One region of the Pelotomaculum schinkii genome, then DNA from elsewhere that is predicted to be linked to it. Evidence: riboswitches for the same ligand, from Rfam matches in the RefSeq annotation. Region 1 holds a riboswitch; each other region holds the start of a gene.
What was found. A riboswitch is a leader RNA that binds a small molecule or an ion and turns the genes downstream of it on or off. The one in region 1 is predicted to bind cyclic di-AMP.
Positions count from the first base shown of each region.

Region 2: linked by a shared signal. The riboswitch ahead of Psch_RS16560 (LysM peptidoglycan-binding domain-containing protein) and the one ahead of kamA (lysine 2,3-aminomutase) in region 1 are both predicted to bind cyclic di-AMP.
Region 3: linked by a shared signal. The riboswitch ahead of Psch_RS20435 (4-hydroxy-tetrahydrodipicolinate reductase) and the one ahead of kamA (lysine 2,3-aminomutase) in region 1 are both predicted to bind cyclic di-AMP.

Region 1 is NZ_QFGA01000002.1:296,452-303,762, reverse strand. It holds gene ylqF (ribosome biogenesis GTPase YlqF) at 1-578, shown strand, start outside; gene Psch_RS12380 (ribonuclease HII) at 613-1,416, shown strand; gene Psch_RS12375 (YraN family protein) at 1,638-2,000, shown strand; gene ablB (putative beta-lysine N-acetyltransferase) at 2,059-2,949, opposite strand; gene kamA (lysine 2,3-aminomutase) at 2,924-4,222, opposite strand; cyclic di-AMP (ydaO/yuaA leader) riboswitch at 4,362-4,516, opposite strand; gene Psch_RS12360 (mechanosensitive ion channel family protein) at 4,808-5,899, shown strand; gene Psch_RS12355 (response regulator transcription factor) at 5,951-6,646, opposite strand; gene Psch_RS12350 (sensor histidine kinase) at 6,674-7,311, opposite strand, start outside.
Region 2 is NZ_QFGA01000003.1:92,286-99,596, reverse strand. It holds gene Psch_RS16585 (class I SAM-dependent methyltransferase) at 1-642, opposite strand, end outside; gene Psch_RS16580 (hypothetical protein) at 659-856, opposite strand; gene rd (rubredoxin) at 1,484-2,164, opposite strand; gene Psch_RS16570 (FprA family A-type flavoprotein) at 2,209-3,381, opposite strand; gene Psch_RS16565 (5' nucleotidase, NT5C type) at 3,702-4,295, opposite strand; gene Psch_RS16560 (LysM peptidoglycan-binding domain-containing protein) at 4,558-5,331, opposite strand; cyclic di-AMP (ydaO/yuaA leader) riboswitch at 5,333-5,566, opposite strand; gene Psch_RS16555 (zinc ribbon domain-containing protein) at 5,669-6,055, opposite strand; gene Psch_RS16550 (ribonuclease HI family protein) at 6,138-6,584, opposite strand; gene Psch_RS16545 (zinc-ribbon domain containing protein) at 6,624-6,950, opposite strand; gene Psch_RS16540 (aspartyl-phosphate phosphatase Spo0E family protein) at 7,224-7,311, opposite strand, start outside.
Region 3 is NZ_QFGA01000004.1:278,238-285,548, forward strand. It holds gene Psch_RS20415 (class I SAM-dependent methyltransferase) at 1-124, opposite strand, end outside; gene Psch_RS20420 (glycosyltransferase family 2 protein) at 63-980, opposite strand; gene Psch_RS20425 (NAD-dependent epimerase/dehydratase family protein) at 982-2,019, opposite strand; gene Psch_RS20430 (aldolase/citrate lyase family protein) at 2,012-2,842, opposite strand; cyclic di-AMP (ydaO/yuaA leader) riboswitch at 3,162-3,321, shown strand; gene Psch_RS20435 (4-hydroxy-tetrahydrodipicolinate reductase) at 3,471-4,250, shown strand; gene Psch_RS20440 (universal stress protein) at 4,436-4,873, shown strand; gene Psch_RS20445 (DUF2680 domain-containing protein) at 5,123-5,635, opposite strand; gene Psch_RS20450 (sensor histidine kinase) at 5,748-7,139, opposite strand; gene Psch_RS20455 (response regulator transcription factor) at 7,136-7,311, opposite strand, start outside.

The sequences.
Region 1 (7,311 bases):
GTGGGGCTAGAGATGTTTCCGGGCAGGTCAACAAGCTGGCGGCTCCCAAAATACAAGCGCTGGTATCGAACGGCAGGCGGCCGAGGGCGCCGCGTTGCATGGTGCTGGGCATCCCCAATGTCGGGAAGTCCTTTTTTATCAACAAGCTGGTAGGTCAGCGCGCCGTCAGGACCGGTGACAAGCCCGGGGTTACCCGCGGCCAGCAGTGGGTTAGGGTGGCCGGCAACATTGATCTGCTTGATACCCCGGGTATTCTGTGGCCGAAGCTGGAGGACCAGGAAGCGGCTTACCGCCTGGCCGTGACCGGGGCGATCAAGGACGAAGTCTATGACCTTTATGGGACAGCGGGCAAGCTTTTAAAGTGGTTGGCTGACAATTACCCTGAAGCGATACGGGAGCGGTACCAGATTGCGGACTTGACGGCTGAGCCGGAACAATTGCTGGAGGCTGTCGGGGTGCGCAGGGGTTTTTACATATCCGGCGGGGCCGTCGACTCGTTAAAGTCGGCCCGTATCGTTATTAAAGAATTCCGGGAGGGCAAACTGGGGCGATACACCCTGGACAGACCGCCCGTTTGAACCTCATTAATCTCATGAAAGGCCGGGGGTTTTATTGATTCTTACGGGCTTGTCCTTGGCGCAAATAAAAGAGCTTCTCAAGAGCCCCCGTGCGGATCTGGAAGAGATCCTTGCCGCTATGGCAGAAGACCCGAGGGCAGGGGTGCGTAATCTGTACAGCCGGTGGAAGCGGGCTGAAAATATCAAGGAGACCGAGCATAAGCGCCTGGCCGGGATGTTTCTGTACGAGGAGGATTTGTGGGCCAAAGGCCACTCGGCCATAGCAGGTGTGGACGAGGCGGGGCGGGGGCCCCTGGCCGGGCCGGTAGTGGCGGCAGCCGTTATTTTACCGGGTGTAATCCATCTAAAGGATTTAAACGATTCCAAAAAGCTTACTGCCGCCAAGAGGGAAACTCTGGCCCGGCAGATTAAAGAGGCTGCCCTGGCCTGGGCTACCGGCCTGTCTACGGTTGAAGAAATTTATCAGGAGAATATCCACCAGGCCGGACTCACCGCCATGCGGCGCGCCGTGCTGGGACTAAAAGATAAGCCCGTCTTTGTACTGGTTGACGGTTTTAAAATTTCCGGACTCAACCTGCCCCAGATGCCGCTCGTTGGCGGGGACGGCCTCAGCGCCTCTATTGCGGCGGCTTCAATCCTGGCCAAGGTGGAAAGAGACCGGATCATGGATTCTTACGACCAGCTCTATCCCCAATACGGGTTCAATCGCCATAAAGGCTACGCCACACCGGAACACCTGAGCGCTCTGAAACTCTACGGACCCTGCCCGATCCACCGGGCCGGCTTCCAGCCTGTCAAGGATATGACGGAACAGGCGGATGGGGGCTTGTTCGGATAAGTTGCAGATACGACTGTGAAAACAACAAAATGCCACTTTGCTTTGAACATGGAAATAACACTTCGGGTGGGTCTGGAAATGTAGGTGCAAACCTTGCCTCTGCGTCAGCGACATGGGGAACTATTCTATGCCCATCTGGGCGTGAGCGTTTGTGCGAATGAATTATCGCGGGAAATTATGTTGTTTTTCAGCTATGATGTTAGAGTTTGCAGGTGATGCGAATGACAATCCGGCGAAAGCTGCTGGGGCGGCAGGGTGAAGACGCTGCAACCCAGTACCTGGAAAATAATAACTACCAGGTGTTATGCAGGAACTATAGCTGCAGGCTCGGAGAGATCGACATCGTGGCATGCGAGCGGGATGTCATCGTCTTTGTTGAGGTTCGATCACGCAGTTCCAACGATTACGGCTTGCCTCAGGAATCGGTTACCAGCCGGAAAAAGATGAAGCTCAGGCAGCTGGCCTGGCATTATCTCAAATCGGTGGGTAAGACCAACGCAAGCTGCAGGTTTGATGTCATAGCGGTCCTGTTTGACGGGGAGGGCCGGGTAAAAAAACTGGAACATATTGAGAACGCTTTTTAGCTTGCCATAAACAAAAGGCTCGCCGATGCCGGCGAGTCTTTTTTGGGCGTCAGGACTTTCATAGTAATTTAGCCCATACGTTCATGTCTTCAAATCCCACACCAATATTACAATTTTTGATTAATACTCCATAATAACCATATCCGGCGTTGACGAACACACTATTCATACCAATTGAACTACTACGGGCGATGGTGTACAGACACCGGAACCGTTCACCCTTCAGCCGGGTTTCCATTTGTTCCAGGAGAAAACTGGCCAGCCCGTGCCCTCTCCACTGGGGGAGCGTGGCAAAGTCAGTCATCTCCGCGTTTTGCTGGGGGCGGTTTATCTCTGCCGAGGAGGCAGCTATCAGCTCTCTGTTGTGCCAGGCTGTTATATAGTAAGTACTGTCTTGAGCGATGGTCGATTTGAGGTAATCGGGATCAAAAACCGGAAATGGATAAGTAGTAAAAACCTTTCTGTATAACCGGGCCAGGGCTGGGCAATGCTCCTTTTCACCCCACTTAAACGTTATCCCGTCAGGAATTATACGTTTTACTGTTCCGTCCTTGAACTTGGATACCAATTGATCGACCAATTCCTTGCCTCTGGCGTGTGAAGGTGTTTGTCGCTGGTTGCTTAGGTACAGGGCAAAGACGAGGGCTGTCTCCTTGCCCTTATAATAACCGGGAATAGCTGCCTCCAACTTCATCCCGGCGCCTGCAAAAGCGTTCATATAACCGGTTTTGGATTTAAGCCAGATCTTGTCGAGGCCGTTTTCTAAAGCCTTTCCCGCAAGGAGTTCAACCATTTCTCCTGCAGCATGGTCCCGTGTAAGGTTGAATTCATAGACAGTAATTCGCCGGTTATAGGGTGAAACCAGAATACGGCAGTCAAAAGCATTGCCCTCTATGATTTCCCAGCGATCCAAGTAAATATCTTCATTTTTTTTGATTTCGATAGACATGAGCTTCTCCTTTACGAGCGGTATAGCGAGCTTTGCGCCGGTTTCCTTCTGGCACCAGGCTGACAGTCAGGTTGGATGGGTCAAACAGCTTTTGCAGGCCGACCGGTTCATGCCTGATAATGTGTTCCTTACACAAGGAGCAGGTGGGGGAGCAACCGGAACCAGGGTTTTGGGGTTCCTCGTAGACACATATGACGCCCTCGTAGTTGCGCAATACAGTTTTGGTGTTGGTCATTGACAGCTGGTAATTAGGCAGGACCGGGATTTTGCCGCCTCCTCCCGGCGCGTCCACAACGTAAGTGGGTACGGCAAAACCGGAAGTATGGCCGATTAGCGCTTCCATGATTTCTATCCCTTTGGCTACAGGAGTACGGAAATGTTCGATGCCCCGGGATAAGTCGCACTGATAAAGATAATATGGACGAACACGGTTTTTCACCAGGAGGTGCGACAGTTTCTTGATAATCACCGGGCAGTCGTTGACGCCTCTCAACAGGACCGTCTGGTTGCCCAAGGGAATTCCGGCATCGGCCAGCCTGGCCAGGGCCTGGACAGCTTCAGGCGTGAATTCACGCGGGTGGTTGAAATGAGTATTGATCCAGACAGGATGATATTTCTTGAGCATCCTGACCAGCTCGTCAGTAATCCTTTGCGGCATGACCACCGGGGTACGGGTCCCAATGCGAATTACCTGTACATGTGGAATTTCCTTCACCTTGCGGATGATTCGTTCCAAATGGTTGGTGGAAAGTATAAAAGGATCTCCTCCCGACAGCAGGACATCACGTATTTCCGGGTGGGCTTTAATGTATTCAACGCCAAGGTCAATATCCTTTTCCGTTGTGCACCTGTTGTTGTCGCCCACTTTGCGCTTGCGGGTACAGTGCCGGCAGTACATGGAACACTCGTTGGTGACAAGCAGGAGCACCCGGTCGGGGTAGCGGTGGGTCAGGCCGGGTACGGGAGAATCTGCGTCCTCATGTAAAGGATCGTCCATATCGCCGCGTCCCTCTATAAGTTCCTGGGGATTTGGTATGCACTGCATACGAATGGGACACCTGGGGTCATCCTTGTTGATCAACGATGCATAATAGGGGGTGATGGACATAGGGAAGACATCGCAGGCCATCTGGATATCCCGTATCTTCTCATTATTGAAGTCGATATATTCGGCCAGTTCTTCCACCGACTGGAGCCTGTGCTTCATTTGCCATCGCCAATCCATCCAGTCTACAGTGTTTCTGGATTGTAGGGATAAGATTTTTGCATTCATAGGTTAAATACCTCCTGTCAATTTTTCTCCCCCGGCTAAACAGCATTAGGGTAACAATGGGGTTAAGGAAGAATAAAAAGGAAGTATATTGAAAATAAAATGGCCGGAAGAAAGATCCGGCCAAAAAAATATACAGCCCAATTCTTCCCTTGTACGCCTACGAGGTTAGCTGACGGATGCGGACTAAGGGTAGCCCTACCATTTGAGATGTGAAATGTACACGTCTCAAACAGATTAACCCCAAAAATTGGTTCCCCCGCTCTTCCTTTTGGGAAGACTCGGCGCTGATAGAATGGTCTTTGATATTCAATATGTCTTGATGTAATTTTAGTTATAAATATTTCTTATGTCAAATGAGATATATGGTAGCATATGGCAGTATACCGGAGTTATGGCATTGTAAACGGATACATGCACTTTTTATGCCTGAGTTTTAAAAATTTAGCCTTGCAGGGTTGTTTAATTACTGCTGAAGGAAATGCTGAGCCATATGGGAAATCGGAAATTTTTGTGATATAATATCCGACAATAGTCTTGTTTTATTGCGAGGTGGCTACAATTATCGATAAGCAGCTGGAGTTATATATGGACTGGATTAAGGATCTGTTTATCCCCGATCAGATGCAAATTTTCTTATACGACCTGGTATTATCCGTTTTAGTATTAGTTTTTACGTACATCCTTATCAAGGTGCTTTACCGCTTCTCGAACCGGGTATTGAGAGAAAGCGGGCAGGGCGATAGCGAGCAGGCAGAGAAGGGGGTTATTTCTGACGAAGCTATACGTTCGGCGCGTATTTTACTGCAGACAATAATCCTCTATGGGGGTTATTTTATAGCGGCTATAGTGATCCTGGAAATTTTCAATGTGAAGCTCATTTCACCGGACGATTTAAAAACGCTGGGCGCCAAAGTGTTAAAAATCATCGGGATCCTGGTTGGAGCGAAGCTGGCCATTAATTTCGGCCAGTTGGTTGTGAAGCAGGTTTTTGATAATCACGAAACGACCGGCCGCCGGGCGCAAACCCTGGAAATACTGCTGCGTAGCGCCATCACTTACCTCGTTTTCTTCATGGCCTGCCTGATGATCCTGCAAATTTTCAACGTTAACACCAGCGCCATCCTGGCCAGCGCCGGTATCCTTGGCCTGGCGGTAGGTTTCGGCGCGCAAAACCTGGTCAAGGATGTCATCAGCGGGTTCTTTATATTATTTGAAGACCAGTTTAGTGTGGGCGACTTTGTGCAAATAGACGCGGTAACCGGCACCGTGGAGGAAATAGGGCTGCGCACCTGTAAGATCCGCCAGTGGACCGGTGAGCTTAGCATCATCCCCAACGGGGGGATTACCCAGGTGACCAACTACAACCGGGGACCCATGCTGGCCCAGGTAACGGTGGGTATCGCCTACGAAGAAGATATCGACCAGGCCATCAAGGTATTGAAAGATGAGTGTGAAGCAGCCTGCCGGGAAATCGAAGCCATTATTGATGTGCCCCAGGTGCAGGGCGTTATTGAACTGGGGCTTTCATCGGTAGATATTCGCGCCGTGGCGCCTACTTTGCCGGGTGAACACTGGGCTGTAGAAAGAGAGCTGCGCAAGCGCTTTAAGTACGCGCTGGACCGGGCCGGTATCGAAATCCCCTATCCCAAGCAGGTCATTTACCAGAATAAAGAATAAGATACCGGGTACCTAATTTTAACTTATTGATAGGTCATTGCTTAATCGAAATCAGGAAATATTAAAACGATATCCTGTACCCCATATGGTTTCAATATAATCCGGATTAGATGTATCTTCTTCTATTTTTTCACGGATTCTCCGGATGTGAACGGCTACTGTCGCAATCTCTCCCACATTATCCACACCCCAGATCTTTTCAAAAATATGTTCTTTACTGAACACCCGATCAGGGTTCTCAGCCAAGAAGACCAACAGATCAAATTCTTTGGCGGTAAATGGAATTTCCTGGCCATTCAGGTGAACACGCCGGGAGCTTTTATTGATTACCAGTCCTTTAATTTTTATTTCTTCGGGGCGATTGACAACTTTTTGATCAACAAGGCGATTATAGCGGGCAAGATGGGATTTAATTCTTGCAACCAGTTCGGCAGGACTGAAAGGTTTAGTCATGTAATCATCAGCTCCTAGCCCCAATCCTCTGATTTTATCAATATCTTCTTTTTTGGCAGAGACAATAATGATAGGTACATTACTCCTATTGCGTATTGTCCTGCAGATTTCAAAACCGTCTATTTCAGGCAGCATGACATCTAATATGATAATCGCGTAGTTTCCTTGCAAAGCACGCTGCAGTCCTGTTCTTCCGTTTAGTTCAATATCCGTTTCAAATCCGTCTATTTCCAGATAGTCTCTTTCCAGTTCCGCAATACATTGGTCGTCTTCAATAATCAATACCTTTTTCATTCTTCTAACCTCCTCTTTGATGGGATTTTAATCTTTTTTAAAATAGGCAGCTTTTTTTAAAGTGAAAAAAATACTTGTCCCCAAACCTTCAGTGCTTTCTCCCCATATCCTCCCCTGATGGGCCTCAATAATCTCCTTGGCAATGGACAGCCCGATCCCGCTACCCCCGGTTGTCCGGTTCCTGGCGCAATCTACCCGGTAAAACCGGTCAAAAATTAAAGGGAGTCTATCCGCCGGAATTCCACAACCGTTGTCCCTTATTTCAATCAAGGCTTCGTTTTTTTCTTCTTTTAAGATTATTTTTATTTCCTTTTCCTGTTTATTTAAATGTTTTTTGGCGTTTTCCATGATGTTATGAATGACTCTAATTAACCTCTGCCGGTCGGCCATGATTAGATCATCGCTTTCATAATAGGACTCAAAGTTAAGCGCTATATTGTTTTCAGTCAAATCAAAATGTAGTTCTTCTCTGGCATCCTCAAGGTATCTATTAATGTCTACACACTCAAAGGAAAAAGGGATTTGTTTGATGTCCAGTTTGGAAAAAAGGACTAGATCATTTGTTAAGCGCTCCATTTCCACAGCGTTGGTAAAGATAGTTCGAAGATATTTTTCTATTTTCGAAGGGTTGTTAGCTACACCTTCAATAATACCCTGGGCGTAGC
Region 2 (7,311 bases), on a different contig from region 1:
AGCATGTAAATATATATTGGATAACAAGGAAAAATTAAACCAGGATTTAAATGGAAGCACATTACAGGCCAAATCCAAAGGAATGCCGTCCATGTAAATTCGCAGCAACTGATTTAACCTGATGTCACAATAGCTCATCAGGGCAAGTGGTGCCAAAAAGTGTTGACAAAATTGTTTATAGGCTATCCAAGGTCTTCCATCTTGATACTTTTCAAACGACAGCGTATCGATCAAAACTGGTTTTCCATTCTTAAATTGAATATTATAGGCACTGCTGTCTTTTAAAGACATACCAAAATTCAATGCTGTTTTTTGAATTTGCAAAGTAGCCAGTGCTGCATTTTTTAGCTGGCTAAAACACCATTCGTAAGGATAGGATATAAATGGTATAGCTTCCGGCTTAATTATCTTATATGCTATATCGGGCATTGGGGCTTGAATGTTTGTTTCAATATGAGGAACAATTAATTCGGCCTCTACAAGGGTTTGATAGAGATTTGAAGTCATCAATAGCTCATAATGTTCCTGATAATTCTTATTTACTTGACGAAAAATCATTCCATCTTGCAAAAAAAGAAAACCACTGGGATCCCTAAATGAAGATGGGATTTTGTTAATTTCCTTTATCTTTATAGCCCCCATTCAAAATTTTTAACATCTAATGGCCTTTTCGAAAAAAAGTTTTAATCTTATTCCAATATGATTTTACAACAAAAGAAACCCCGAGCACTGCTGCTAACAAAACCTGCATAACGTAACTGCCGGTACTGGGATCAATATAAGCATAAGCAGCTTGAGGAATAGAAACTGCTAAAATAGCACCCATTACAATCAACTTTAAATATTTTTTCCCCATTATTACTCCCCCTTAATTAAATTCGCAAATTGGTTAGTAAAGCCCTAACACCATCCCATTTAACTAATAAATTTACATTGAAAAAAGTAAAAGGTGGTGCTATACGCCCCACCCTATAAAGTTCTAACCTGGCAATAACATATAGTCCAGGTGATATTATGAGTTGCATCGGCCACCCTATTCTCACTATGGGGAGAGGTGTCGGTTATAACTGACTAGTTGTTGCCAGAGCTGGATACTAAGCATGTAGTCATTGTGGAAGCTCTCTTGACATCAACAGCATTGTTAAAACCATATATTACCATATATTATTTTGTCAGGACTTCATATTTTGTATTATAACAGCTTTTAACGCATAAGTAATCCCCTAACATTTCTGTTATTAAAAAATACAGGTTTTCGAGTACTTATTTCTACCTAAACTCACACCAGTTTAATAAATTTAAAATACTTATTTCAGTCTATTGACGACTTGGTCTAATATCAAACCTACGGAGGAATTCTTTACCGTCTCCACCAATAAAGAAAAGCCCAAGAGGCTTTTCTTTATTACTCTACATAAACTGTTTCTTATCTTAAACAATTAAACAGCGGGTTCTCTGTCTTTCCCTATTAGGACTTTGCCTTTTAGGCCTTCTCAAAATCCCCCTTGCCCGCTCCGCAGACCGGACAGACCCAGTCCTCCGGCAGGTCGGCAAAGGCCGTTCCCGGCGCTATGCCGCCGTCCGGATCGCCAAGTTCCGGGTCGTAGGTGTAGCCGCAGACGGAACAGACGTATTTCTCCGATACAGGCTTTGGTTCCTTTAGCGCACTATAAGTAGGGGCGGTTTTGGGGACGCTCCCTCTTTTGATTTCATGGTAGTAGGCATAGGTCATCGGGGTACCTTCTTGTAAGACCTCCGCACCGATCACCTTGCCGATAAAGATGGTGTGGGTTCCGGCGTCAACTTCCTGCAGCACTTCCGCTTCCATGTAGGACAAGGTGTAATCCGTCACATAGGGGACACCGTTTGGAGTCAGTTTGTAATTGATCCCTTCAAACTTGTCCACATCCCGTCCGGATTTAAAGCCAAACTGGCCGATCAGGGACAAAGGCGCGTCCTGCCCGACGACTGAGACTGCAAATGTCCTGCTGTCCTTGATATACGCATGGGTCAGGTTATTTTTGTTGATACTGACGGTAACGGTGATCGGATCATAGGCTATCTGAATGGCTGTATTAGCAATCTGACCATTGATCCGGTCACCTTTTTTCGAGGTGATCACATGCACGCCGTAGGTTAATTTAAATAGAGCTTTTTCATTCATTCGACATAACTCCTTTGCAATAAATTTTTCTTTAATTACAGCAATTACAGCATTGCACCGAGCTTTCTGCCTGCTTCCCGGACTGCTTCGAGTTCGCTTTCATCCGGGTTGTACACAATATTAATAAGCTCTTCAGGCGTTTCCCAGCCCATTTCTTTGATTACCGCCGCTACTTCCTTGGCTCCCTGACCGCCCCAGCCGTAGGAGCCAAAGGCAAAGCCCAGTTTTCTCCTGGGTCTCAAGCCTTTCAGGTAGGTCATAAAAGCGCCGACTGAAGGCAGCATGCCGTTATTCAACGTGGGTGAGCCGATGAACACAGCACGGGAATGCAGCACGTCGGGGACAATCTGGGAGATGTGGTTGGTCTGCAGGCAGCGCACTGAGACAGGCACCCCGGCGCTCTCCAGGCCGTCCTGCAGCGCAAGCGCCATTTTCTGCGTGGAACCCCACATGGTGTCATACACAATCAGGGCCCTGCGCGGCGCTTCGTTGTTGGCCCACCGGCGATAAACGGGGAGCAGCTGCGGGATGTAGCTGCGCCAGATCACCCCGTGGCTGGGAGCGATCATCTCCAGCGGCAGCTGGCCCACGATGTCCAGGGCCTTGTTCACCTGGTCGCCGTAGGGATAGACAATATTGGCGTAATAACTGCCGGCTTCTTCAATAGCAATGTCCCAACCGATTTCATCGTCAAAACGCGCGGCGCTGGCGATGTGCTGACCAAAGGCGTCGTTCGGCAACAAAACCTTCTCTTCAGGGATATAGGTGACCATGTTGTCAGGCCAGTGCACCATTGGCGTATGCACGAACTTCAAGGTGCGCTTCCCGATTGTTAGTTCGTCGCCGGAGTCGACCAGGATACAATCGAACTCCTTTTTGTAATAGCGCTCAAGCCCTTTTTTGGCCCTGGGTGAGGTCACAATTTTAAGCCGGGGCATCGCCTCCAACACTTTTAGAAAACTTCCGGAGTGATCCGGTTCAATGTGGTTCACCACAAGATAATCTATTCGGGAAGGGTCTGCAACATCCTTAATCCGGGCGAGCAGTTCCTCAGCCTTGTAATGCTTGACCATATCGACCAGCACAGTCTTCTCATCTTCAATGAGGTAGGCGTTGTAGGTTGACCCCCGTGGCGTGATATAGCCGTGAAAATAGCGCAAGTCCCAGTCTATCGCGCCAACCCAGTAGATTCCGTTTTTTAATTCAACCGATTTCATGATGACCTCCTGCTGTAAAGTATCTTGCCCTACCTTAATGTTTCCCGCCGTTAACGTTGAGTCACAGGCTTCCCTGGGACATTAACAATTTCTCCTGGTTAAAAAATGCATGTCTATAACCTTCTGTTTAAAATATACCAAGAAAATTAATTGGCCCTTACAAAAAGATTAACAAACTATTAAAATGCGCAAAGAGATAAAAAACCAGGCAAGCAGGGAGCCGGAGAAAAATGGCGTATAGGGGACATATTTGTCCCCTATACGTGTAAAATAACCAATTTTTTCAAGTTAAATTTGCAAATGAATTTGTACCTGCAATTTTAGAAGCTGACCTCTTTTGAGAAAACCCGGTCAAACCAATGTGGCTCGTCAGCAATGGTCCGGTAGATCTCTTGCCAGGAATAGGTACGATAAACCAGCCCCGGCAGGACGCCCTGATTGTAAGGGGCATCCATCAGCAGCACAGGAACTCCAGCCGCGCTTACTTCTACGCTGATTTTGAGCGTGTCCTCAATCAGTACGTTCAGGTCGTTGGTAAGGCAGGCCTCTCTTTTATCATGGCTGCCCAGGAGCAGGATCTCATCGAAGGGCAGGCTGTTCTTATGCAACCAATCTCTGGTTTCCCTGCCGTATTTTTCATCCCTGGCGGAAACAATAAAAATATCGTGGCTTTTCTTGATCTGGTTGAGGTAATACGACGCCCCGGGAAGCGGCGGGGGCGAAGTCATTAAAAACCTGCCCCGGTCATGTAGAAAGCCGAGCAGCTCTTCCCCGGTAATCCCGTAGGTCCGGCATACGTCCTGCAATTGTATTTGTTGCAGGCTCTTATTCTGTTTAAAATAATCGTTAAGCTCTTTAACCCATAGGGGCAGACTGTCTGCCAGGACCCCGTCTATATCAACGCCAACCCTCATCTGGTCCCCCCACCTGCCGACAAAATTTCTTTCATCAGTATATTCTCCTGCCCCGCTGAGATTTCCTGCCTTTGTTCAACAGGCATCCAGATAAACACAGAGTAGTTCTCCATGCCGCTATTGCGGGCACAGGCAGAGGATCAAAGCTTAGCGATGTGGGTGCGATTTCAATCGCACCCGGCGCGCCAACGCCAAACTTCCGGCATCTAAACTTTTGTGCGAATGAATTCGCGCCTGCATTGGCTGGATAGTCGACAGCTAATCAGTAAGTAAACGCGACGGTCCCGATGATACCGCTCAAAGGCCTGGACCACAGCCACGGATTCGTTACATAGGTCGCGAAGAAATAAACTGCTCCGTTGGTAGGATCCCAACCGTTGAGGGCGGCTTTGGCCGCCCGAACTGAATCGGGAGTAGCCGGCCTTTCGATCCAGCCGTTCATCACCGGCTCGAACTGGTAGGTACCGGAATCGTACTGATAAATTACATCATATATTGATTTGGGAAAATTGGCGTCCCTGGTACGGTTCAAGACAACCGCTCCAACTGCCAGCTTACCGACATAAGGCTCAGCGTCAGCCTCCGCGGTAATCAACCGTGCCAGCAGGTCAACTTCCCAGGCCGAAGCCCTCGTAGTCAGACCGCCCCTGCTGACTTCACTGCTTCCCCCGTAGGAAGAGGGTATATACAAGTCCATACCCTGGTAGAGATAGTCGCTTTCCAGCCCGTTGGCCGACATGATTTCCTGGTAATTCACGCCAAACTTTGAGCCAATCTGGTAAAGAGTGTCACCCGACCGGACTATGTATGACTGGCCGCTCTCTGGAATATCGAGTTTCTGGCCTACTTCAATTAACGTACCCGTAATTCCATTGGCTTGAGCCAGGGCATCAACAGAGACTCCGTAGTTGCGGCTGATAATGTAGAGACTTTCCCCCTTGGTAACGGTATGGCTGGCGGCAAAAGCTGCGGTGGGAAGAATGAGGGCTCCGATTAAAATAAAAAAGCCCATGAGCGCACGGGTAACATTTGACATATGTGTCCCTCCTTAAGCCTCCGGGGTTAGTTTACGGGTTCGGGTTTAGAGGATACCCTACCAATTCGGTCGTCGGCAGTCGGAGGTCGGAAGCCGGATCGCTTGTGGAATTTGCTAAAGCGAATTCCTTCAAATATTGACTTTTTGACTACCGGCTGCTAACTACCTTTATGGATTCACCCATTTAAATAAGTCCCCCGTACCCCGCTATACGGGGATTCGGCGTTTTTTCAATTATACCCGCCATCACACCTGCTTGACCATGAACAAAATTTAGCAATTTGCCCACAGCTCCAACCACATTCCCAAAAAAACCCCCATTAAGGGGGTTGGATTTTTATTCAGCAGGAGCTTCTGGGACCTTCGCTCCGCAGTTGCAGCAGAATTTTGCATTTTGCGGCAGCTCTTCATGGCAGCTGGCACAGACGGGCGGCTTGGGGTTTATTTTTACGATTTGTTCGGTAATGTCGGCGATATCAGACTCCAAAGATCTGGTGCTTAGCAGGAGACGGTCTATTTCCTCTGCAAGACCTTCATCGCCCTTATACTGCAGGTAGACCAGGTTCCCCAGCGCGGTGATGTTGTTTTCCATTTCTTTTTCCAGCTTTGAAATTTCCATCTTCAATCTGGCTGTTTCGACCAGATCGCTGGACTTTTTGCCAATGGATTTCGCGCCTTCGCTGATCGACTTGGCGCCTTCGCTGACCTTTTTTAAAATTTCCACAAGACACCCTCCTTTATTTTATTTTTCAGGAACTATTCAATAAAGGCTTTGCAATTCCTTTTTGGACGCAGCAAATCTCGAACTATTTATTGTTTTTTTCCAACCACTTCTCGTAATTATCCAGTTCTCTGTTAACCGCTGCATCGGCTGCGGTGTTTTCTTCCCTGGGCACGTGCTTTAATATTATCTTCAACCCCGGCGCCGCCGCCAGGCTCTTCCACACTCTCTCGGCAATTTCCCTCAGGGCAGGTTCCTTAATCCGGTACTGCCGGTTAAACTGGCGCACTACCAGTTGGCTGTCGGCCCGGATTTCCGCTTCCAAACCATCCTGCCGCCCGGCAAGGTGAATCAAGGCCGTGACCGCCCCCTCCAGGGCGCTCCATTCAGCAAAGTTATTGGTGACCTTAGGGCCCAGAAACTTGCTTTTGGTGGCAATCAGCCCGCCTTCCCCATCCGTGATAACCATACCGGCTGCAGCGGGCCCGGGATTGCCGCGGCTGCCCCCGTCAATATTTACAAATACTTTCAACTGGCACAACACCCCGCTGGGAGATTCCTTATCGATCTATTAGTACTTCTGCTTTTTCTGAATATAGCACTGCCGGCAGTATACGGGACGGTCTTCTTTTGGTTTAAAGGGAACCTCGGTGACGCAACCGCATTCCGCACAGACGGTCTCGTAAGTTTCGCGGATGGACCTGTTCGCTGAAAACTGGCTGTACCCCCCCTTGTTGAAACCGGCTTCGCTTTTTTTATTTTTTCTGGCCAGGCGACACTCCTGGCAGCGCGAGGGGGCATGTTCAAAGCCTTTCTCGGCATAAAACTCCTGCTCGGATACTGAAAAAATAAAATTCCTACCACATTCCTTACAGGTAAGCAATTTATCTTCCAACATCAAAAAAACACTCCCTTCCCGGTTTCTCTTGCCTGTCGGAACATTACAAAATCCTAACCCTCATACCTGTATCGGGAAGAAGAGCAGAACTTTAAAAAGCCCAAGCAAGATAATTATATTATACCAACGGAGGCTTAAAAAGCAAGGGATGGAAAAGGAAGGCTCGGTCTATTGTTAATTTTAGCCAGGTGAAAGGATTGAGCCTGTAATATTGATGCTCAAATTGCGGCGGCAAAAAGAGACGCAGCTATAAATGGAGACGCCTCGCTAAGTTCATGCAACGCGGCGATAGTACCGGACAATTAAATCATCAAGCTGTTGGCTGATATCCAACAAGCTGGCGCAGACAGCATCGGAACTG
Region 3 (7,311 bases), on a different contig from region 1:
CATCGACGTGGCGCCGCAGGTAAAGGGTTTCCTGCGGTACCATGTGAGGTTTTTTTGAATGCTCATAATAGCGCGTCTGCATCAGATTGTGCCTGTGTAATTCTTGCCGGTAATCTTGGTTCAAGACTCTTTTCCCCTCCCAATGGATTTTCAACGGCGTGGAGAAAACGGACTCCGGTGTATGTTTTAACTGGAACCGGACTGACGAAATGCCCCGGAAAGGGTTTGCCGCTGTTCCATTTCCAGGCAAGAACCCGGGCAGCTGTGAGACAGCCGGTTCTCAGGCGCTTCCAGGAGCTATAGGCGGAGCCGCCGTCAGGACGGCGGGCCCGTACCACCGGAACAGAAGCCACGGACAGCCCGGTGCAGCCAATCATGGCCACTGCGAAAGGATGGGGCTCATTGATGGCCAGAAGGCGTTCACCCATTTGCCGGCTTATCACAAAAAACATGCCGGCGTCAGCGGGAACGCCGCACAAAAGGTGAAGTAGTCCCTTGAAAAGGCGGGAGGTGACCAGCCTCAACCTTGATTCATAGCGACCGCGCCTGCCGGCAAAAACGGCGTCGAACCCCTCCTTCATCTTGGACAGAAGGACAGGAATTGCCTCCGGCGGATCCTGCAGATCCGCATCCATCACTACCATAGCTTTACCCCTGGCAAATCTCAGCCCGGTCAACGCTGCCCGGTGTTGACCGGTATTTTGTTCCAGGGCCAGCGCGGCTACCCGGGAATCATCCCGGGCCAGTTCCTCCAGGACGGCAAAGGAGCCTTCGGGGCAGGAGTCGTCCACGAAAATAATTTCATAACTGCTCCGTCCTGTTTCAAAAACTTTACGCAGGCGGCTATGAAGTTCGCGAAGTGTTTCCCGGTTCCGGTATACAGGAATAACAACGGTGACCTCCGGGTCTTGAAGAGCAGCTGCTGCAGGCGCTTCATCATTTGTCCTTCCCCGGAACGGTAACTGAGTTTCATATGGCATTTCAAACCTCCGTTTGCAATGGCGCAAAACTGCCGGGACCGGAAACAGCGTCCCTTGCTCCCGGACCTGGTAATTCCTGCGAAAGGCCATCGTAGTCATCCTGATGAAGAAGAAACCAGGCGATGGTTTTCTCCAGCCCGGCCCGGAGCGGATGCCGGGGCTCCCACCCCAGCAAGCTCCCGGCCTTCCCAATATCGGCCACCCAGTGGGCTTTATCGGAGGCACGAGCGGGGTAAGCCCCCACCCGTACCTTGATCCGCCGTCCGGTCACGGCTTGAATCAGGTCAACGACTTCCTCGTTGCTCCATTGCTTTCCGGTCCCTATATTAATGATTTCACCGGTACAGATCCTTACCGCTCTCAGGGCAAGCAGGCAAGCTTCCACCAGGTCTTCGACAAAAATAAAATCCCGCCGGAAGCCGGCGGCAGTCAAAGCCAGCTCATGGTCACCCAGTGCTGCCCTGATAGCTGTAGGAATAAGGCGTGACGGTGATTCCCAGGGGCCGTAGACTGAAAATGCCCTCAGCGCCACAACCGGCCGGCCGTTCGCTCTGGCATGCTGCTGGCAAAGCAGTGTCGCCGCAGCCTTGGCCGTACCATAGAAAGTTAGAGGCTCCGGGCAGTCCAATTCCCGCATGGGCCCGTGCTTCGCGCCGTATTCCGAAGAGCCCCCCAAATGAACAAAGAGCTGATAGTCCAAAGGCGCAGTTGCCTCTAAAAGGTTAAATGTACCAAGAATATTGGTTCTTAAAATCTCGTAGCGCTCCTGAAAAGCAGGAGATACGCCCTGTGCCGCGAGATGATAAATAATTTCCGGGCTTGTTTCCAGCACTATTTTTTTCAGCCCTTCACGGTCAGTTATGTCTACTGCATGAAGGTATAAATCAGGAAGTAGTTTTTCAATTCTCCACAAGTTTGAGTTCGGTCGGATAATTGCATGGACTTCAGCGCCGTACCGGAGCAGCGCCTGAACCAGATTGGCGCCAATAAACCCTGCCGCTCCGGTAACCAGTACGTGCCTGCCCTGTAGTTCATGCATAACAGAGGGGCTCCTTTCTGTCCCTGGACCGCGACATCACGCCGCGCCAGGCCCGGACCGCGTTTTCGAGAGCGTGCCGGTCCCGGGCCACGTCCTCAGGCGACCTCTGTTGTGCTTCTTTCAGCGCTCCAAGAAGGCGGTGAATCTCGGCGGCCATATCACGCCCCCGGATATCCCTGTGAAAAGAGCGCCGTAAAAAACTGTAACGGCAGCCCAGCCTGGCCATTTCAGCAATGAGCAGGCGGCAGGGGATGGGGTGGCCGCGTTCCGGCAAGGTAAGCCCGCCAAAGCCGAATGGAACTGTGAAAAAAGGCCGGGTATTCTCAACCGTTCCATCAACCAGGGCAGTAAAGATATTTGGTGTTTTTCGCTCAATGGCCAGATCGTTTAAGCCGGCGTAGACCCGGGATAACGGCAGGCGGGCTAATTGTCCGGCAAGCTTAAGCGCGGCAACGGTCTCAACTAAAATACCCACTCCACAACGGCCTCCGGCCCAGTCCAGAACCATTTCAACTTCTTCCAACGTCCGGACCATGGGGAGCAGAATTTCATCTGCTCCAGCTTTAACAGCCTGCGCCACTTCTTCTGCTGTTGTCGTGCCGTAACCGTTTATCCGGCAAATGACCTTCGCTTCGGTGCAGGCCCGAACCCGTCGCAAGTCTTCAAGGGTATCATAATTAATTTGGGTATCGGCCAGAGCTTGTCGCTGTTCCTTGTTCAGGGATTCCCAGTCAACCATGATGCTGTCAATCCCTGCGGCAACCGCTTGCCGGATGAATACAGGATCGGTCGAAAAAAGCACCAGTTCAAACTTATCAGTCATACTTACCTCCTCCCGTAGACAACAACCAGCGACGAATCCCAGGGCCCACGGGTGAGCTTTCCAAGTTTTATTTCTAATACGTTACCTGCCTTCAGAAGACAGTGCCTTCCATAAAAAATGAAAAATCTTCATCCCGGTTTACAATATATGAATTTGTTCTGGCTTATGACAGATAGGTTTTGATGTATCTTTTTGCCAAATCATGCTTGGCCGCGAGTCCGCCGATATAAGATTGACCTGGAAAATTTATTGTGATATACTCACAACAGACAACCTTAGTATATTACATAAGTTGTCAGTATGTATTAAACTTAATATTACTCCATATTCGCTTAATTCTTCTTTAGGAGAAGCGGGGGAACCAATTTCCGGGGGTGAATCGATAGTCGGCCGGACTTCAACCGGTTGCCGGCATCGTAGGGCTACTCTTTCGGCCCGAATCCGTCAGCTAACTTCGTAGGCGTTGAAAGGGAGGAAACAGGCGGTCTATAACCAGGCTTGGGCCTGCTTGACCTCTTTTACCCCCGGAAGATATATGCCGGGGGCTTTGTGTTCCTGGAATGGGGTGGCTAAATAATGGCTGCATGAAGCTGCGAGCAATCAGAATAAAAGTCAGGAGGTATGCCGCTTGAAAATTACGATTGGGATGTTCGGCTTTGGCAGGACGGGGTCAGTGGTGGCCAAAGAGATCATAAAAGATGAAATCTGCGAGTTAAGCTGGGTATTGAGAAAATCAACAGCCATGGAAGGCAAATATGCAAGCCGCTTGTTAGGCTTTGATCATAATGAAGGAATGATCTATTCTATAGAAGATATAGATTCCGAAGCTTTTTATCAAGATAATCATGTGGATGTAATCATTGACTTTTCATCTGCCAGTGCGATTGAGAATTATGAACAAGCGGCCCAGTATGGAACTCGCATCGTGTCGGCTATCTCAAAATATGATAGATTTCATCTGGAGCAGTTAAAGGCGCTGGGCAAGCAAACGGCGGTGTTGTATTCTCCTAACATCACTCTGGGCATTAATTTCTTGATCGAGGCTTCTAAAGTACTGCAAAGGATCGCTCCCCACGCTGATATCGAAATTATCGAAGAGCATTTCCGTGATAAAAGGGATGTTTCTGGAACAGCTTTGAGGATTGCGGAAGACCTGGGTCTTGATAAAAGGCAACATGTGAATTCCATCCGCGTTGGGGGGATAGTCGGTAAACATGAAGTGATTTTTGGCCTTCCCAATCAGACCATACGGATAGTACATGAATCATTAAATAGGGCGGCTTTTGGACAAGGAGCTATTTATGCTGCCAAATGGTTGATGGGTAAAGACAAAGGTATCTACACTATGGAGGAAGCTGTGGCCTTGAACTTTGTCAATAATACCCATGTTTTTGAAGTTGATGAGTAACTTGTTGGATTATAACAGAGTTCATTCCAACGGGGCGCGCATGCACTCCAATAGGATCGGTGCCGATACAGTTTTGACTTAAACTTATTTTCATTGCATAACATACAAAAACATTTTAAAATATTATTTAGAAAGAATGATAAGTCTCCAGTTGTTCATATTACTTTGAAGGAGAGGCATGAATTATGTTTAAAAAAATACTCGTACCGGTTGACGGCTCAAAATTTTCGGATCTGGCTATTGAAAAAGCAAAAGAAATAGCAGGCGCATTCGGCAGTGAAATTATGATATTAAATGTATTGGAAGTCTCTAAAATTGATTATCCGTCTAATCCTTATAAATTTTCACCGGAACTTATCGAAAATTATCAAAAAGAAAGCAGGATAATATCCAGCAAAATTTTAAACGAAGCCCAAAACATGCTTGAGGATATGTCGAATAAGGTCAGCATCCATTCGGTTGAGGGGAATCCTTCTGAAGAGATTGTCAATTATGTAAATTCTCATGATATTGATCTTGTGATCATGGGATCCAGCGGAATGAGCGGCGTGCTTAATTTATTAGGCAGTGTAACCCGCAAAGTTACGCTTGGTATTGAAAAACCAATTTTGATCGTAAGGTAAAATTAATTTGCAAATACTGTGTAAAAGGGGCATTTCGATTCAAATTATTTAAATCGAAATGCCCCTTTTCAATGTGTATTCTTAAAGTTTGCTATCATATTATGCGGAAAGCGGATCATTGTCTAGAGAGCAGGGGGGTTGCCGCCCGAGCTGCATTAATGTCTGAGTTTATTATGAAATTCGACCCAACCGGCAGGCCATGCGGTTTGCCTGGGCTCTGCCGGTTGCCTGGTTGATCTGTTCGGGCAACTACCTGTTTAATCCGTGTCCGAAGCCCATACCCTCGCCGTTTTTCATTGAACCATTTCCGTTACCCTTGCCATTCGCATTGCCCATACCACTTCCATCGCAAACACCGGTTCCGTTACCAATACCTTTGCCCTGTCCAAAGCCTGCGCCGTAATTCTTGCCCATTCCGGCATTGCCGTTTCCGTTACAGGCAGCCTGGCGGTTCTGTAGATTGTTATAAATGTTGTCTGCCTGTTCCTGTGTAAGCCTGCCGTCCTCTACTCGCTGGTCAAGCATGATTTTCTTTTGCTCAAGCATTTGTGTTTTAAACTCATCCAGTTTGCCTGCTTCATTTGCTATTGTGCCGTAGGTCTTTCCTGCGGCACGCTCATTGTAAAGCTCCGAAACTGTTTTACCTGTCAATTCGGCTGTTATTTCTGCCGGTGTTTTTGCTGTTGCCGCATAGGCGGCGCCTGCCGCGCCCAGAACCCCTGCGACTGTTGCCACCACAAGCAGTTTCCTGAAGTTGATCATGAAATCACGCTCCTTATCTTTTTTTTGCAGCTTGTATTTTTATTATAAGGAACAATTGTGATAGAAGTATGTTAGAAGACTGAAAGAACGGTGATAGTCTTGAAAAAGAATATCATTTTTGAAGCTCAAACCAGAAGGTTGTGCCGGCCCCCTTTTTGCTTTCCACTCCATAAGGCGCCTGGTGCGCTTCCAGTACGCTCTTGACGATGGCGAGTCCCAGTCCTGTGCCAAGGACGTTTTTACCGGCAGTCTTTTTAGCTTTATAGTACCTGTCCCAAATATGGGGAAGATCCTCTTCCGCTATACCGCTACCCGTGTCCGTAACCTCGACACGGACAACTTGCAAGTGGTCAATCACCTTGACTGTAACAGTCCCGCCCGGGGGTGTATGCTTGATGCCATTATTGATCAGGTTGTAAAATACCTGCTCAATTCTTTTTTCATCCGCTTCCACAAGCGCATGTTTTGAATCTTGCAGTATGATTTGCACACCAGTTTTCTCGCTTATAACATCATATCGTTTTATAACCGTGTCAAGCACATCCTTTATTGGGAAACGGCTTTTATTAAGACGGGCATAGCCCGCCTGGAGCTGGGAAAGGTTTAGGATGTCGTCTACAATTTCACTGAGGCGTTCTGTCTCTTCAATGATCATGCCAAGCTGTTTTTCGCGTTTTTCCGGAGCATTTCCGCTGACGTCCCGGATGGTTTCAGCATACCCTCTGATAATGCTTAAAGGCGTGCGGAGTTCGTGGGAGATGTTGGAAATTAAATCTTTTCTAAGTTGTTCAATTTTGGCTAACTGTTGTCCCAGGTAATTGATGGTTTCTGCCAGTTTGCCGATTTCATCCTGTTTGTTCGATTTTATTCTTGCTGAAAAATCGCCTGAAGCCATTGTTTCAGACACTTTTTTGATTTCCAGTATGGGCCGGGTAAAGCTTCGGGAGAGGAAGAAGGAGAGCAGCAGGGCAGCAGTCAAAAGGACCAGGGTGATATAAAACAGCTGCCATTTTAAGATCAAGGCAGTGTCTTCAACAGGAGCCAGTGGCATATTGATCAACATCACGGCGGACAATGCCCCGGATTGTTTGACCGGCAGGCCCAAGAGCATAAATTCATAGCCGAAACGTGGGTGAGTCAGTGGAATGGTGACCTCCTTGCCGCTCAAAACGGCCTGAAAAGCTTCCGCCCTGGCAATGTTTCTTTGCATGGGTATGTGCATGCTTGTTGAATCCGTGGTATAGATGGAGTTTCTGTCCAGATCCAGCAACTCGATATTCAGGTTGTTATTAAAAGCAAAAGCATCCAGCTTATCCTTGAATTCGGCCCTGCTCCCGTCATAAAGCAATTTGGCAATGGAAGCGCCTTGATTTTTGACATCCGATATGCGCATGCGGGTATAAAAGCTTTCCAGAAATACAATTTGGAAAAGCCATAAAAGTATCAATACCATCATTACAAGCGCCATCATCCCGGCCCAAAGCTTAAAGCCGATGCTTTTCATTTTTTGACTCCCGCTTCAAATTTGTAACCGGTCCCCCAGACGGTAACGATGAATTTCCTGTAGTCTTTTAGGCTTTCCCTCAGCATTTTAACATGGGTATCCACGGTCCTGTCATTGCCCGCAAAATCATAGCCCCATACCTTTTCAAGAAGCTGTTCCCTGGAAAATACCC